DNA from 3 places in the Pseudomonas rustica genome. Region 1 is predicted to be linked to each of the others. Evidence: predicted binding sites of a transcription regulator. Region 1 holds the regulator's gene; each other region holds the start of a gene.
The links. The regulator FliA, encoded in region 1, starts transcription of late flagellar genes. The targets are predictions, from matches to a motif close to CTAAAGTTTNNNNNNNNNNNGCCGNTAA.
Positions count from the first base shown of each region.

Region 2: ACP3TY_RS03010 (flagellar protein MotY) is a predicted target of FliA. The motif match lies at 1,663-1,690, and genes of this name have one in related genera.
Region 3: ACP3TY_RS26610 (methyl-accepting chemotaxis protein) is a predicted target of FliA. The motif match lies at 1,831-1,858, and genes of this name have one in related genera.

Region 1 covers NZ_CP188200.1:3,829,359-3,833,524, forward strand. Annotated here, with positions in the region: gene ACP3TY_RS17330 (chemotaxis protein CheA) at 1-89, opposite strand, end outside; gene ACP3TY_RS17335 (protein phosphatase CheZ) at 126-914, opposite strand; gene ACP3TY_RS17340 (chemotaxis response regulator CheY) at 933-1,304, opposite strand; gene fliA (RNA polymerase sigma factor FliA) at 1,471-2,211, opposite strand; gene fleN (flagellar synthesis regulator FleN) at 2,208-3,038, opposite strand; gene flhF (flagellar biosynthesis protein FlhF) at 3,155-4,166, opposite strand, start outside.
Region 2 covers NZ_CP188200.1:623,000-627,165, reverse strand. Annotated here, with positions in the region: gene ACP3TY_RS03015 (argininosuccinate synthase) at 1-558, opposite strand, end outside; gene ACP3TY_RS03010 (flagellar protein MotY) at 688-1,596, opposite strand; gene pyrC (dihydroorotase) at 1,757-2,803, shown strand; gene rnt (ribonuclease T) at 2,800-3,477, shown strand; gene ACP3TY_RS02995 (hypothetical protein) at 3,535-3,948, opposite strand; gene ACP3TY_RS02990 (Panacea domain-containing protein) at 3,952-4,166, opposite strand, start outside.
Region 3 covers NZ_CP188200.1:5,874,403-5,878,568, forward strand. Annotated here, with positions in the region: gene ACP3TY_RS26600 (NorM family multidrug efflux MATE transporter) at 1-700, opposite strand, end outside; gene ACP3TY_RS26605 (LysR substrate-binding domain-containing protein) at 860-1,780, shown strand; gene ACP3TY_RS26610 (methyl-accepting chemotaxis protein) at 1,970-3,946, shown strand; gene ACP3TY_RS26615 (aldose 1-epimerase family protein) at 4,166-4,166, shown strand, end outside.

The DNA of each region.
Region 1 (4,166 bases):
TCGACCAGTTGCTCGGACAGTTGCTCAAGAATCTCGCCGGCCTCAACCAGGAAATCCTGAAGGATCTCTTCATCGGCGCCGAAGCTCATTAATGGGGTGCTCCTAACAGGTCTAAAAACCTAAACTCAAAATCCAAGGCTGGATAACAAATCGTCCACATCGTCCTGACCGGACACAACGTCTTCTCGTTTATCGGCATGAATCTGCGGACCTTCACCCTGCGAGAGATGTTTTTGTGGATCTTTTTCTGCAAGCATCGCGGCGCGGTCATGTTCGATGCCCGCAAAGCGGTCCACCTGACTGGCCATGAGTACGAGTTTGAGCAAATTGCTTTCGACTTCGGTGACCAGTTGGGTCACGCGTTTGATCACCTGACCGGTGAGGTCCTGGTAATCCTGGGCCAGCAAAATGTCGTTGAGATTGCTCGACACCGCACGGTTGCCCGTGTGGCTGCGTGACAGAAAACCGTCGACCCGGCGCGCCAGTTCGCGGAACTCTTCAGCCCCGACTTCGCGGCGCATGAAACGGCCCCAATCCGTGCTCAGAGCCTGGGCTTCTTCAGCCAGACCATTGACCACCGGCGTGGCGCTTTCCACCAGATCCATGGTGCGGTTGGCCGCAGCTTCCGTCAGCTTGACCACATAGCCCAGACGTTCGGTGGCGTCGGTGATTTGCGACACTTCCTCGGCCTGCGGCATGTGCGGATCGATCTGGAAATTGACGATCGCACTGTGCAGTTCGCGTGTGAGCTTGCCCACTTCCTGATACAGGCCGCGGTCACGGGTCTGATTGAGCTCATGGATCAGTTGCACAGCGTCGCCGAACTTGCCTTTTTCAAGGCTCTCGACCAGTTCGACCGCGTGTTTTTTCAGGGTCGATTCGAAATCGCCCTGTGAAAATTCTTTATGCTCCATAGCTCCCCCGCGCGTTCATCAGCCGATGCGTTCGAAAATCTTCTCGATTTTGTCTTTCAGCGCCTGAGCCGTGAAAGGTTTGACGACGTAGCCGTTCACACCGGCCTGAGCGGCTTCGATGATCTGCTCGCGCTTGGCTTCAGCAGTCACCATCAATACCGGCAGGTGCTTGAGCTTTTCATCGGCACGCACGTGACGCAGCAGGTCGATACCGGTCATGCCCGGCATGTTCCAGTCCGTTACCAGAAAGTCGATGCTTCCGCTGTTGAGCACTGGAATGGCAGTGGTGCCATCGTCAGCCTCGACGGTGTTGGTGAACCCAAGATCACGCAGCAGGTTCTTGATGATCCGCCGCATCGTTGAGAAGTCATCAACGATGAGGATTTTCATGTCTTTGTTCAATTCGACCTCCAAGCAGTCTTAAACGCGCCCAGCACCTGGACGCGCCACTTCAATCAATCGGCGCAGCACTCGAAGACTGTCTGGAGCACAACAGAGCAAGACCGGTGCCGTTCATCACCGCACCAGCCTCGTTCGCAGTGTCCCCACACTGCCTTCAGCGCGCTCGCCACTCCCCCAAACGCCCCCGCAAACGGGCCGCGCACTGGCTGTGTAACTGGCTGACCCGCGATTCACTGACGCCAAGGACTTCACCGATTTCCTTGAGGTTCAGCTCTTCGTCGTAGTACAGCGCCAACACCAGTCGCTCACGCTCCGGCAAATTGGCAATCGCGTCCGCCAGCGCCGCCTGGAAGCGTTCATCTTCCAGATCGCGTGACGGCTCAAGATGAGCACTCGCGCCATCCTCGTGCAGCCCTTCGTGTTCGCCGTCCTGCAACAGATCGTCGAAACTGAACAGGCGACTGCCCAAGGTGTCATTCAAAATCCCGTAGTAATCGTCGAGACTCAATTGGAGTTCGGCCGCAACTTCGTGATCTTTAGCATCACGGCCGGTTTTAGCTTCAATTGAGCGAATTGCGTCGCTGACCATCCGGGTATTGCGGTGAACCGAGCGTGGCGCCCAATCCCCTTTGCGCACTTCGTCGAGCATCGCGCCGCGGATTCGAATGCCCGCGTACGTTTCGAAACTGGCGCCTTTGCTGGCGTCGTATTTGGTCGAGACTTCAAGCAGGCCGATCATCCCGGCCTGGATCAGGTCTTCAACCTGCACACTTGCCGGCAACCGCGCCAGCAAGTGATAGGCAATGCGTTTGACCAGCGGCGCGTAACGCTCGATCAGTTCGTACTGAGCGTCGCGTGCCGACTTCTTGTAGTAATTCATACCGCTAGCGGTCATAGCACGGGCCCTGCCGTTTGCTGCACGAGGCGCTCGACAAAAAACTCAAGGTGGCCGCGCGGGTTGGCGGGCAGCGGCCAGGTGTCGACCTTTTGCGCGATGGCCTTGAACGCCAGCGCGCACTTGGAACGCGGGAAGGCTTCATAGACAGCGCGCTGCTTCTGCACCGCTTTGCGCACGCTTTCGTCGTAAGGGACGGCGCCGACGTATTGTAAGGCGACGTCGAGGAAGCGATCCGTGACCTTGGTCAACTTGGCGAACAGGTTGCGACCTTCTTGCGGGCTCTGCGCCATGTTGGCGAGGACGCGGAAGCGGTTCATGCCGTAATCGCGGTTGAGCAGTTTGATCAGTGCGTAAGCGTCAGTGATCGAGGTCGGCTCATCGCAGACCACCAGCAACACTTCCTGCGCTGCGCGAACGAAACTGACTACCGAGTCACCAATACCTGCAGCGGTGTCGATCACCAGAACGTCGAGATTGTCGCCGATGTCACTGAAGGCCTGAATCAGGCCGGCGTGTTGCGCCGGGCTCAGATGAACCATGCTCTGCGTGCCGGACGCGGCCGGTACGATGCGGATCCCGCCGGGACCCTGCAACAGTACGTCGCGCAGCTCACAGCGGCCTTCAATGACATCGGCCAGAGTGCGTTTGGGTGTCAGGCCCAGCAGAACGTCGACGTTCGCCAGTCCCAGATCGGCGTCCAGCAGCATGACCCGACGGCCAAGCTCTGCCAGCGCCAGAGACAAGTTCACTGACACGTTAGTTTTGCCGACGCCACCTTTGCCGCCGGTCACCGCGATCACCTGTACGGGATGCATGCTGCCCATGTTATTTCTTTACCTTGTCTTGCATAGACGGAGGCCACATTACTGGCTGCGCGTTCACAAACGGAACAATGCATGGCAGACCATCGATGTAGGTACAAAAACTGTTCATGAATACCTCAGCCTACCTGCTTGGTGGGGCTGTGGTAGATATCAGCGAACATGTCAGCCATGGCTTCTTCGCTGGGTTCTTCCTGCATTTGCACGCTGACGGCGCGGCTGACCAGTTGATGACGACGCGGCAGATGCAAATCATCCGGAATCCGTGGGCCATCGGTCAGGTACGCGACCGGCAATTCATGACTGATCGCCAGGCTTAACACTTCGCCAAGGCTGGCCGTTTCATCCAGTTTAGTCAGGATGCACCCGGCGAGCCCGCAACGCTTGTAACTGTGATAAGCGGCGGTTAGAACCTGTTTCTGGCTGGTGGTTGCCAAGACCAGATAATTTTTTGAACGGATGCCACGCCCGGCGAGGCTTTCGAGCTGCATGCGCAGGGCCGGATCGCTGGCTTGCAGGCCGGCGGTATCGATCAGCACCACGCGTTTGCGCAGCAATGGATCCAGCGCCTGCACCAGCGACTGGCCCGGATCAACGTGGGTCACCGGCACATTGAGAATGCGGCCCAGGGTCTTCAGTTGTTCCTGCGCGCCGATGCGGAAGCTGTCCATGCTCACCAGCGCAACATTCTGCGCGCCGTATTTCAGCACATAACGTGCGGCCAGTTTCGCCAGCGTGGTGGTCTTGCCCATGCCGGCAGGGCCGACCATGGCGATCACACCGCCCTCTTCCAGCGGCTCGACTTCCGGCACGGCAATCATTCGCGCCAGATGCGCGAGCAGCATGCGCCAGGCCTGACGCGGCTCTTCGATATCGCTGATCATCGACAGCAGATCACGCGACAGCGGGCCAGACAGACCGATGCGTTGCAGACGGCGATACAGATTGGCTTGCGCCGGACGGCTGCCCTGCAGTTGATTCCAGGCCAGTGTGCCGAGCTGCACTTCCATCAGCTCGCGCAGGCTGTTCAATTCAAAACGCATCGAATCCAGGGCGCGTGGATCGACGCCGCCGGAGGACTGCGCCGGTGCCGGGGCTGGACGCGCTGGCGCGGCGTAGGTCGGCTCGGTC
Region 2 (4,166 bases), 3.1 Mb from region 1:
GTGCAGCAGGTTGGCGTCCATCGAGTACGGGGATTTCTTCTTGCCGTGACGCTCGATCGGGATCGCGTGCTTCTCGGCGTAGTCCATCAGCTTCTCGCGGGACAGCAGATCCCACTCACGCCAAGGGGCAATCACTTTTACGCCCGGCTTGAGTGCGTAGGCACCCAGCTCGAAACGTACCTGGTCGTTGCCCTTGCCGGTGGCGCCATGGGAAATGGCGTCAGCGCCGGTTTCGTTGGCGATTTCGATCAGACGTTTGGCGATCAGCGGACGTGCGATGGAGGTACCCAGCAGGTACTCACCTTCGTAAACGGTGTTGGCGCGGAACATCGGGAACACGAAATCACGCACGAATTCTTCGCGCAGATCGTCGATGTAGATTTCTTTGACGCCCATGGCCTGAGCCTTGGCGCGGGCCGGCTCGACCTCTTCGCCTTGACCGAGATCAGCGGTGAAAGTCACCACTTCACAGTTATAAGTATCCTGCAGCCACTTGAGGATCACCGAAGTGTCCAGGCCGCCGGAATACGCCAGAACGACCTTGTTTACGTCCGCCATGCCATCACTCCACGGGGTTCTACGGAAAGCCGAGGAGTCTACCGCCCAAACGCAATAATTTACAGAGGCGCGACAGCTTAAGACGACAAAGCGACAGAATCTGTCGAGAGCGCGACGATGACCGGCGGGTCAGGAAGTTGCTGCAGTGCTCGCGGGTGTACTCGCTTGCGGCGCCGGAGCCGCGACTGGCGTAACCCGCGCAAGGTGCACATTGACCCGGCGGTTCTTCGCCCGGTTCGCCGCACTGGTGTTGGGCACCACCGGATACTGCTCACCGTGGAAACGCACGGTGATCTGCGACTCTTGAATGCCATTGGCCTTGAAGTAGTCGACCACAGCCAGCGCCCGGCGGCGCGACAGTTCACGGTTGGTCAGACGGTTGCCGCTGTTGTCCGAGTGGCCGTCGAGCTCAATGTGATTCACCGTCGGGTCAGCCTTCATATATTCCAACATGACCGCGAGTTTGGCTTTGGCGGCGGCGTCGAGATCGGTGCCTTCGCCGGGAAAACCGATTTGCGACTGTTTAACCTGATCGAAATTCTGCGGCAACAATTTCGCCACGCAGGTTTGATAGTCGTTAAACGCTTTGCTGAATTTGACTGGCAACAGGCGCACTTCCGAGACCCGACCATCACCCGACGCGCGACGCACGACCGGACTGCGACCGTCCAGCAGACCGCTGATCAAACCGCCAGCCTGAGACTGCGAACTGTTGAACAAGACATTGCCGCTGCCGATTCTGACGCTGCCCAGATTAATGTCAGCGCGTCCCGGCTGCCATGGCGCCGCCGCTGCGAGCAACGTCGCCGAACCACCGCCCAGCATGGCGTTGTAGGCGTTCAAGCGGAATATCGCCTGCTCGCCGGCCTTGCGCACGAACTCACCCGAGCCGAAATCTGTAATCGGCTGTGTCAGGCGGCATTCGAACTTGTCGCCGGCGACCGTCCACTCAATGTTCTCCAGACGTGTCTGGTACGTGAGCGCCATCGCGGGGAGGCTGGCAAACACACTGAGCAAGGCTAAATAACGCTGGCGCACGGGAGGCTCCATTGGCTTCTGAAACACAAAGACCGATTCACACGATGTTTACGGCATACCTACGGGATATCGGAAGGTTCCCGCAAAACTTGATAGCGAGTGCCTGCAAGAGTCTTTTCCGGTAGCATTCGCCTCAGTTTGACCCGCCTGGAATCCCCTCATGTCCGACCGCCTGACCCTGCTGCGTCCCGACGACTGGCACATTCATCTTCGCGATGGTGCCGTGTTGACCAATACCGTTGCCGATGTTGCGCGCACTTTTGGCCGCGCGATCATCATGCCCAACCTGGTACCTCCGGTGCGCAACGCCGCTGAAGCCGACGGCTATCGCCAGCGGATTCTCGCTGCCCGCCCGGCCGGCAGTCGCTTTGAGCCGCTGATGGTGCTGTACCTCACCGACCGCACCCAGCCCGAAGAAATTCGTGAAGCCAAGGCCAGTGGTTTTGTCTACGCCGCCAAGCTGTACCCGGCCGGCGCAACCACCAACTCCGACTCCGGCGTGACCAGCATCGACAAGATTCTGCCGGCAATCGAGGCCATGGCCGAAGTCGGCATGCCGCTGCTGATCCACGGTGAAGTCACCCGTGGCGACGTCGATGTGTTCGATCGCGAAAAGATCTTCATCGATGAGCACATGCGCCGCGTGGTCGAGCGTTTCCCGACACTGAAAGTGGTGTTTGAACACATCACTACCGCCGACGCCGTGCAGTTCGTCAACGAGGCTTCGGCCAACGTTGGCGCGACCATCACCGCGCACCACCTGCTGTACAACCGCAACCACATGCTGATGGGCGGGATTCGGCCGCACTTCTACTGCCTGCCGATTCTCAAGCGCAATACCCATCAGGAAGCTCTGCTCGACGCCGCCACCAGCGGCAGCGCGAAGTTCTTCCTCGGCACCGATTCGGCACCGCACGCCCAGCACGCCAAAGAAGCCGCTTGCGGCTGCGCCGGCTGCTACACCGCGTACGCCGCCATCGAAATGTACGCCGAAGCCTTCGAACAGCGTAACGCGCTGGACAAACTCGAAGCTTTCGCCAGCCTCAACGGCCCGCGCTTCTACGGCCTGCCGGCGAACACTGATCGCATCACCCTGGTTCGTGAAGAATGGACCGCCCCGACCAGCCTGCCCTTCGGCGAGCTGACCGTTATCCCGCTGCGCGCCGGTGAAAAACTGCGCTGGCGCCTGCTGGAGGAACACGCGTGAGTGAAGACCATTTCGACGACGAACTGGACGGTCAAAGTGGCGGCGGCGGTTCCCGTCACCCGATGGCAGCACGTTTTCGCGGCTACCTGCCGGTTGTCGTCGACGTAGAAACCGGTGGCTTCAACTCGGCCACCGACGCGTTGCTGGAAATTGCTGCGACCACCATCGCCATGGATGAAAAGGGCTTTGTTTACCCGGATCACACCTACTTCTTCCGCGTTGAGCCGTTCGAAGGCGCCAACATCGAAGCGGCGGCGCTGGAGTTCACCGGGATCAAACTCGATCACCCACTGCGCATGGCCGTCAGCGAAGAAACCGCGCTGACCGACATCTTCCGTGGCATCCGCAAAGCGCTGAAGGCCAACGGCTGCAAGCGCGCGATTCTGGTCGGCCACAACAGCAGCTTCGACCTCGGCTTCCTCAACGCCGCCGTCGCGCGTCTGGACATGAAGCGCAACCCGTTCCACCCGTTTTCCAGCTTCGACACCGCGACACTGGCCGGTCTGGCCTACGGTCAAACCGTACTGGCGAAAGCCTGTCAGGCAGCCGACATCGACTTCGACGGCCGTGAAGCGCACTCCGCGCGTTACGACACCGAGAAAACCGCTGAGCTGTTCTGCGGCATCGTCAACCGCTGGAAACAGATGGGCGGCTGGGAAGATTTCGACGACTGATCCTCAATGAGTAAATCCCGCGCATAAAAAAACCGGCCACTAGGGCCGGTTTTTTTGTTAATGCTTATAGAGCTTAAATTCTCGATCAATCCACACGACGTAAAACACCCGATGGTTCTTGTAACCCACCATCGCTACACGCTCGAAAGCCCGAAACACCAACAACCTGACATCACCTGTTAAAAAAGCAGGTATCCCCACTTTCAGGCTGTTTCTCTCAATTGTTTCACATCCATACCGATGCCTATGCTCCTTGCGCAATTCTCTCCAAGGCATCTTTCCCAGGATCCTGAGACGCTCAAGCATTTTCGACCGTTCGACGGCCTCACAGTCCTGAATGCACCAGCCATTCTGCAAATACTCAAATGAGAAAACCGGAGGTCGGGCTTCCGATGAGTCCATTTCGATTGTGGACGTCCGTACCGTTACTATCACCGCCGCATCGCGTTCCCTGCGCTTGAACTTGGCCATTTTTCAGTTCACCAAATGCTCCCGGAAATACTCCTGCATCTCGCAGGCGGGAATTTCTCGGCTGAACTCCCCTTCCTTGAAGTTTCTACGCCATGGAGCCTCTTCATGCGTCAACTGACGCAGTTTCCACGCCGAGAATTGGCCATAAACGTCGAACACTTCGTTGAGCAGAGTTTGTTGTTTGGTACTGAAAACATCGGGATTGAAATCACTTGGAG
Region 3 (4,166 bases), 2.0 Mb from region 1:
ACTGGCGGTTCGGCCGCGATAACCCTGCGCGCAGCGGATAAGCGTCATACGCCGGGTGCCTACGAATGTGCCAGGCCAACCCCAGCGCCATGCAGTTGGCGACAATTGCCGTGACCAGACCGATGCCCATCAGGCCCATTTTCGGCAGGCCGAACATGCCAGTGATCAGCGCGTAATTCAGCAGGAAGTTGGCCACGGTGCCGGCCAGACTGATGACCATCACCGGTGTCGCCCGACCAATTGCACTGGTGAAACCGCGCAGGGCCATAAAGCTCAGGTAGCCGGGCAGGGCGAACGGCAGGGCGATCAGGAATTGCCCGGCGGCGTTGACGTTGGTTTCGGTCTGGCCGAACAACAGCAACACCGGTTTCAGGTTCCACAGCAGCAAACCGGCGCCCAGCGCCATCAGCCACGCCAGCCACAACCCGGCCTGGGTCAGACGTGCCGCGCCAATGATGTCGCCCGCACCTTTGCGAATCGCTACCAAGGTGCCGACTGCGGCAATCACACCGATGCAGAAGATCGACACGAACGAATAAGTTGCCGCGCCCAGACCGCCGCCGGCCAGTGCTTCGGGACTGAGGCGCGCCATCATCAAAGTGTCGGTCAGCACCATCAACATGTGCGCCAACTGTGAAGCGATCAACGGCCCAGCCAGCCGCAGAATGGCCCAGAGTTCAGTACGCACAGGATGCTGCATGGGTATCACCACTCAATTTTCAGAGGGAACAAGAGACCGTCGATTCTCGGCGCTTGGCAGGCATTGCACAAAGGGATAAAAAGGATGGGTGGCATGACTAAAACTCATCCTGAACAAATTCCGCTCATTTCGCTGCATCCCGCCACTGGAGCTTTGTGCATGGCCCGTCGACTTCCTCCGTTGTATGCCCTGCGCGCATTTGAAGCGGCGGCGCGACATAGCTCGTTCACCCGGGCGGCGGAAGAACTGTCGATCACCCAGAGCGCGGTGAGTCGGCATATTCGTACGCTCGAAGATCACTTTGCCTGCAAGCTGTTTCATCGCAGCGGTCGCCATTTGCAGCTCACCGAGTCGGCCCGTTTGCTGTTGCCGGGCATCCGTGAAGGCTTCGCAACCCTGGAGCGCGCCTGCAACACCTTGCGTGCCGAGGACGACATCCTGCGCATGAAAGCCCCGTCGACCCTGACCATGCGTTGGCTGCTGGCGCGCCTGAGTCGCTTTCGCCATTTGCAGCCGGGCAACGAGGTGCAACTGACCAGTGCGTGGATGGACGTCGATTCGGTGGACTTCAACGATGAGCCGTTTGATTGCGCCGTGTTGCTCAGCGACGACCATTTCCCGCCGGACTGGGAGGCGAGTTTGCTGTTTCCCGAGGAACTGATCCCGGTCGGCGCGCCGAATCTGCTCAATGATCAACCGTGGGATCTTGATCGACTGGCAAACACCGAATTGCTCCACCCGACCCCGGATCGCCGCGACTGGCGCAGTTGGCTGGAGCACATGGGCTTGTCCGATCAGGTCTCGCTCAAGGGTGGGCAAGTGTTCGACACGCTGGAGCTTGGCATGATCGCGGCGGCGCGCGGCTACGGGGTATCAATGGGCGATTTGTTGATGGTCGCCGAAGATGTTGCGCAAGGACGCCTCAGTCTGCCGTGGCCAACCGCTGTCGCCAGCGGCCTGAATTATTACCTGGTGTGGCCAAAAACCCGTCCGGGAGGTGAACGTTTGCGCCGCCTCAGCGACTTTCTTCAAGGCGAAGTCCGCGCCATGGAACTGCCAGCCGTCACGCGCTTGAGCTGAAACGTTCGAGCCGCCACAATGCCGGCCCCGTGCCATACCCTCGCACAGCGCTCAAGTATTCGGATTTACCGCCGACTATGAGCAAGTGGAACCGTCGTGCCGGTCTCCATGCTTCACCCCCATTATTAGAATTATTCCGAGCATCAGCTGCGATCAAGGAGGATCCGGTGGCTCGGCCAGGAGCTGTTCATGTCTCAACCTCGCGCTCGGATTGCCTCGCAGCTGGGCCTTGCCCTTGCTGTGATTCTGGCGGTCGTCATCAGTGGCAGTACGCTGTTCGCGTTGCGTTCGCTGGATACCGCCAACCTCGCCACCCGTGAAGAACATCTGGCCAGTGAGTCGCGGCTGCTGGCCGACCAACTGAGTACCTTCCACGGCACGTTGCGCGAAAGCACCCAGCGCCTCAGCGGGTTGTTCGAGAAGCGCTTCAGCAGCGGGTTGAGCCTTCATCCGGACGAGCCAGTGAGTGTTGCCGGCACCCAGACTCCGGGTCTGCACCTGGGCAGCGAAGTGCTGAACAACAACTTCAAGGAAGTCGACGAGTTCAAGCAGATGACTGCCGGCGTCGCCACGCTGTTCGTACGCAGTGGCGAAGACTTCATCCGCGTCAGCACCTCGCTGACCAAACAGGACGGCAGCCGCGCCATCGGCACCTTGCTTGACCACGCCCATCCGGCCTACGCGAAATTGATGGCCGGACAGGGTTATGTCGGCCGCGCCTTGCTGTTTGATCGTTCCTACATGACCCAATACACCCCGGTGCGCGATGGCAGCGGCAAAGTGATTGCGGTGCTGTTCGTCGGTTTCGATTACACCGATGCGCAGAATGCCCAGTTCGATAACCTCAAACGCTTCCGCATCGGTCAGACCGGCTCGCTGGCGTTGCTTGATGAGCAAAGCAAATGGCTGGTTCCACCAGCGGGCGTGCAGGCGCTGGATCAAGCAATTCCGCTGATCAAGGATCTGGCGAAATTGCCGGGCAAAGGCCAGTTCTGGGGCGACACGTCCGAAGATTTCTACAGCGTCGCGGTGCCGTTCGACGGCGGCCCGTGGTCGGTGGTGGCAAGCATGCCGAAAGCCGAGATTCGCGCAGTGACCTGGAGCGTCGGCACGCAACTGGCGATTGGCAGCCTGTTGGCGATGTTGCTGGCGGTCGGTTCGGCGATGTGGCTGCTGCGTTCGAAACTGCAACCGCTGGGTGATCTGGTGCGTCAGGCCGAAGCCTTGGGCGCCGGTGATCTGAGCGTGCGTCTGAATGTAGCGAGTAACGACGAAATCGGTCAGTTGTCGCGCGCGTTCAACCAGATGAGCCAGGCGCTGTCGACCATGGTTGAGCACATTCGCCGTTCCTCCGCGGAGGTCAACAGCCGAGCGCAGGCACTGTCCGGTTTGTCTGGCGGTGCTTACGAAGGCATGGAGCAACAGTCCGGCGAAATCACCAGCATGGCCGGCGCGGTGGAAGAATTCAGCGCGACCTCGTTGAACATTGCCGACAACATGGGCGCGACCCAACGTCTGGCGCAGGAAAATGCCCAGCAGACGCAGATTGGCCGTAGCTCGATGGAAGAGGCTTCGTCCTCTCTGGAGCAAATCGCTGGCGCCCTCAACAGCACCGCCACAGTGATCAACACGCTCGGTCAGCGCTCGCAGGAAATTGGCGGCATCGTTGGCGTGATCACCTCGATTGCCGAGCAGACCAATTTGCTGGCGCTCAACGCTGCAATTGAAGCGGCGCGTGCCGGTGAGCAAGGTCGCGGCTTTGCCGTGGTGGCGGATGAAGTGCGCAGCCTGGCTTCGCGTACCCGTCAGGCGACCGATGAAATCTCGGTGATGATCCACAGCATTCAGCAGGAAACCGGCAACGCGATCAGCACCATGGAGCAGGGCAATGTGCTGATGCAGGAAGGCTTGTCGCGTAACGCCAATGTCGCCTCGGCGCTGGCGCGGATTGATGAGCAGAGCCGTTCTGCCGGGCAGCAGTTTGCCGCGATTACCACGGCGACTCAGGAGCAGAGCAGTACCGCGACGTTGCTGAGCAGCAATTTGCAGAGCATTGCGTTGGCCAACAGTGAGCAGCGTGAGGTTGTTTCGAATCTGGCGGTGACGGCGAAGGAACTGGAAGGCTTGGCGGCGGACTTGCGTGCCGAGGTTGATCGGTTTCGTTGATGGGTGGCTGAAATCGCTATCGCGAGCAGGCTCACTCCTACAGGTGTATCGGTTGGTCGCAATGTTTGTGATCACTGAAGATCCCTGTAGGAGTGAGCCTGCTCGCGATCGCCTCACTGCCAATCCTGAATAAAACACTCGAGCTCTTGCTCTTTCATACTTGCTGAAACGTTTCCGCAGCGCTATAAAAATGGCACAACTCCAATAAAGGCTGCTGCCA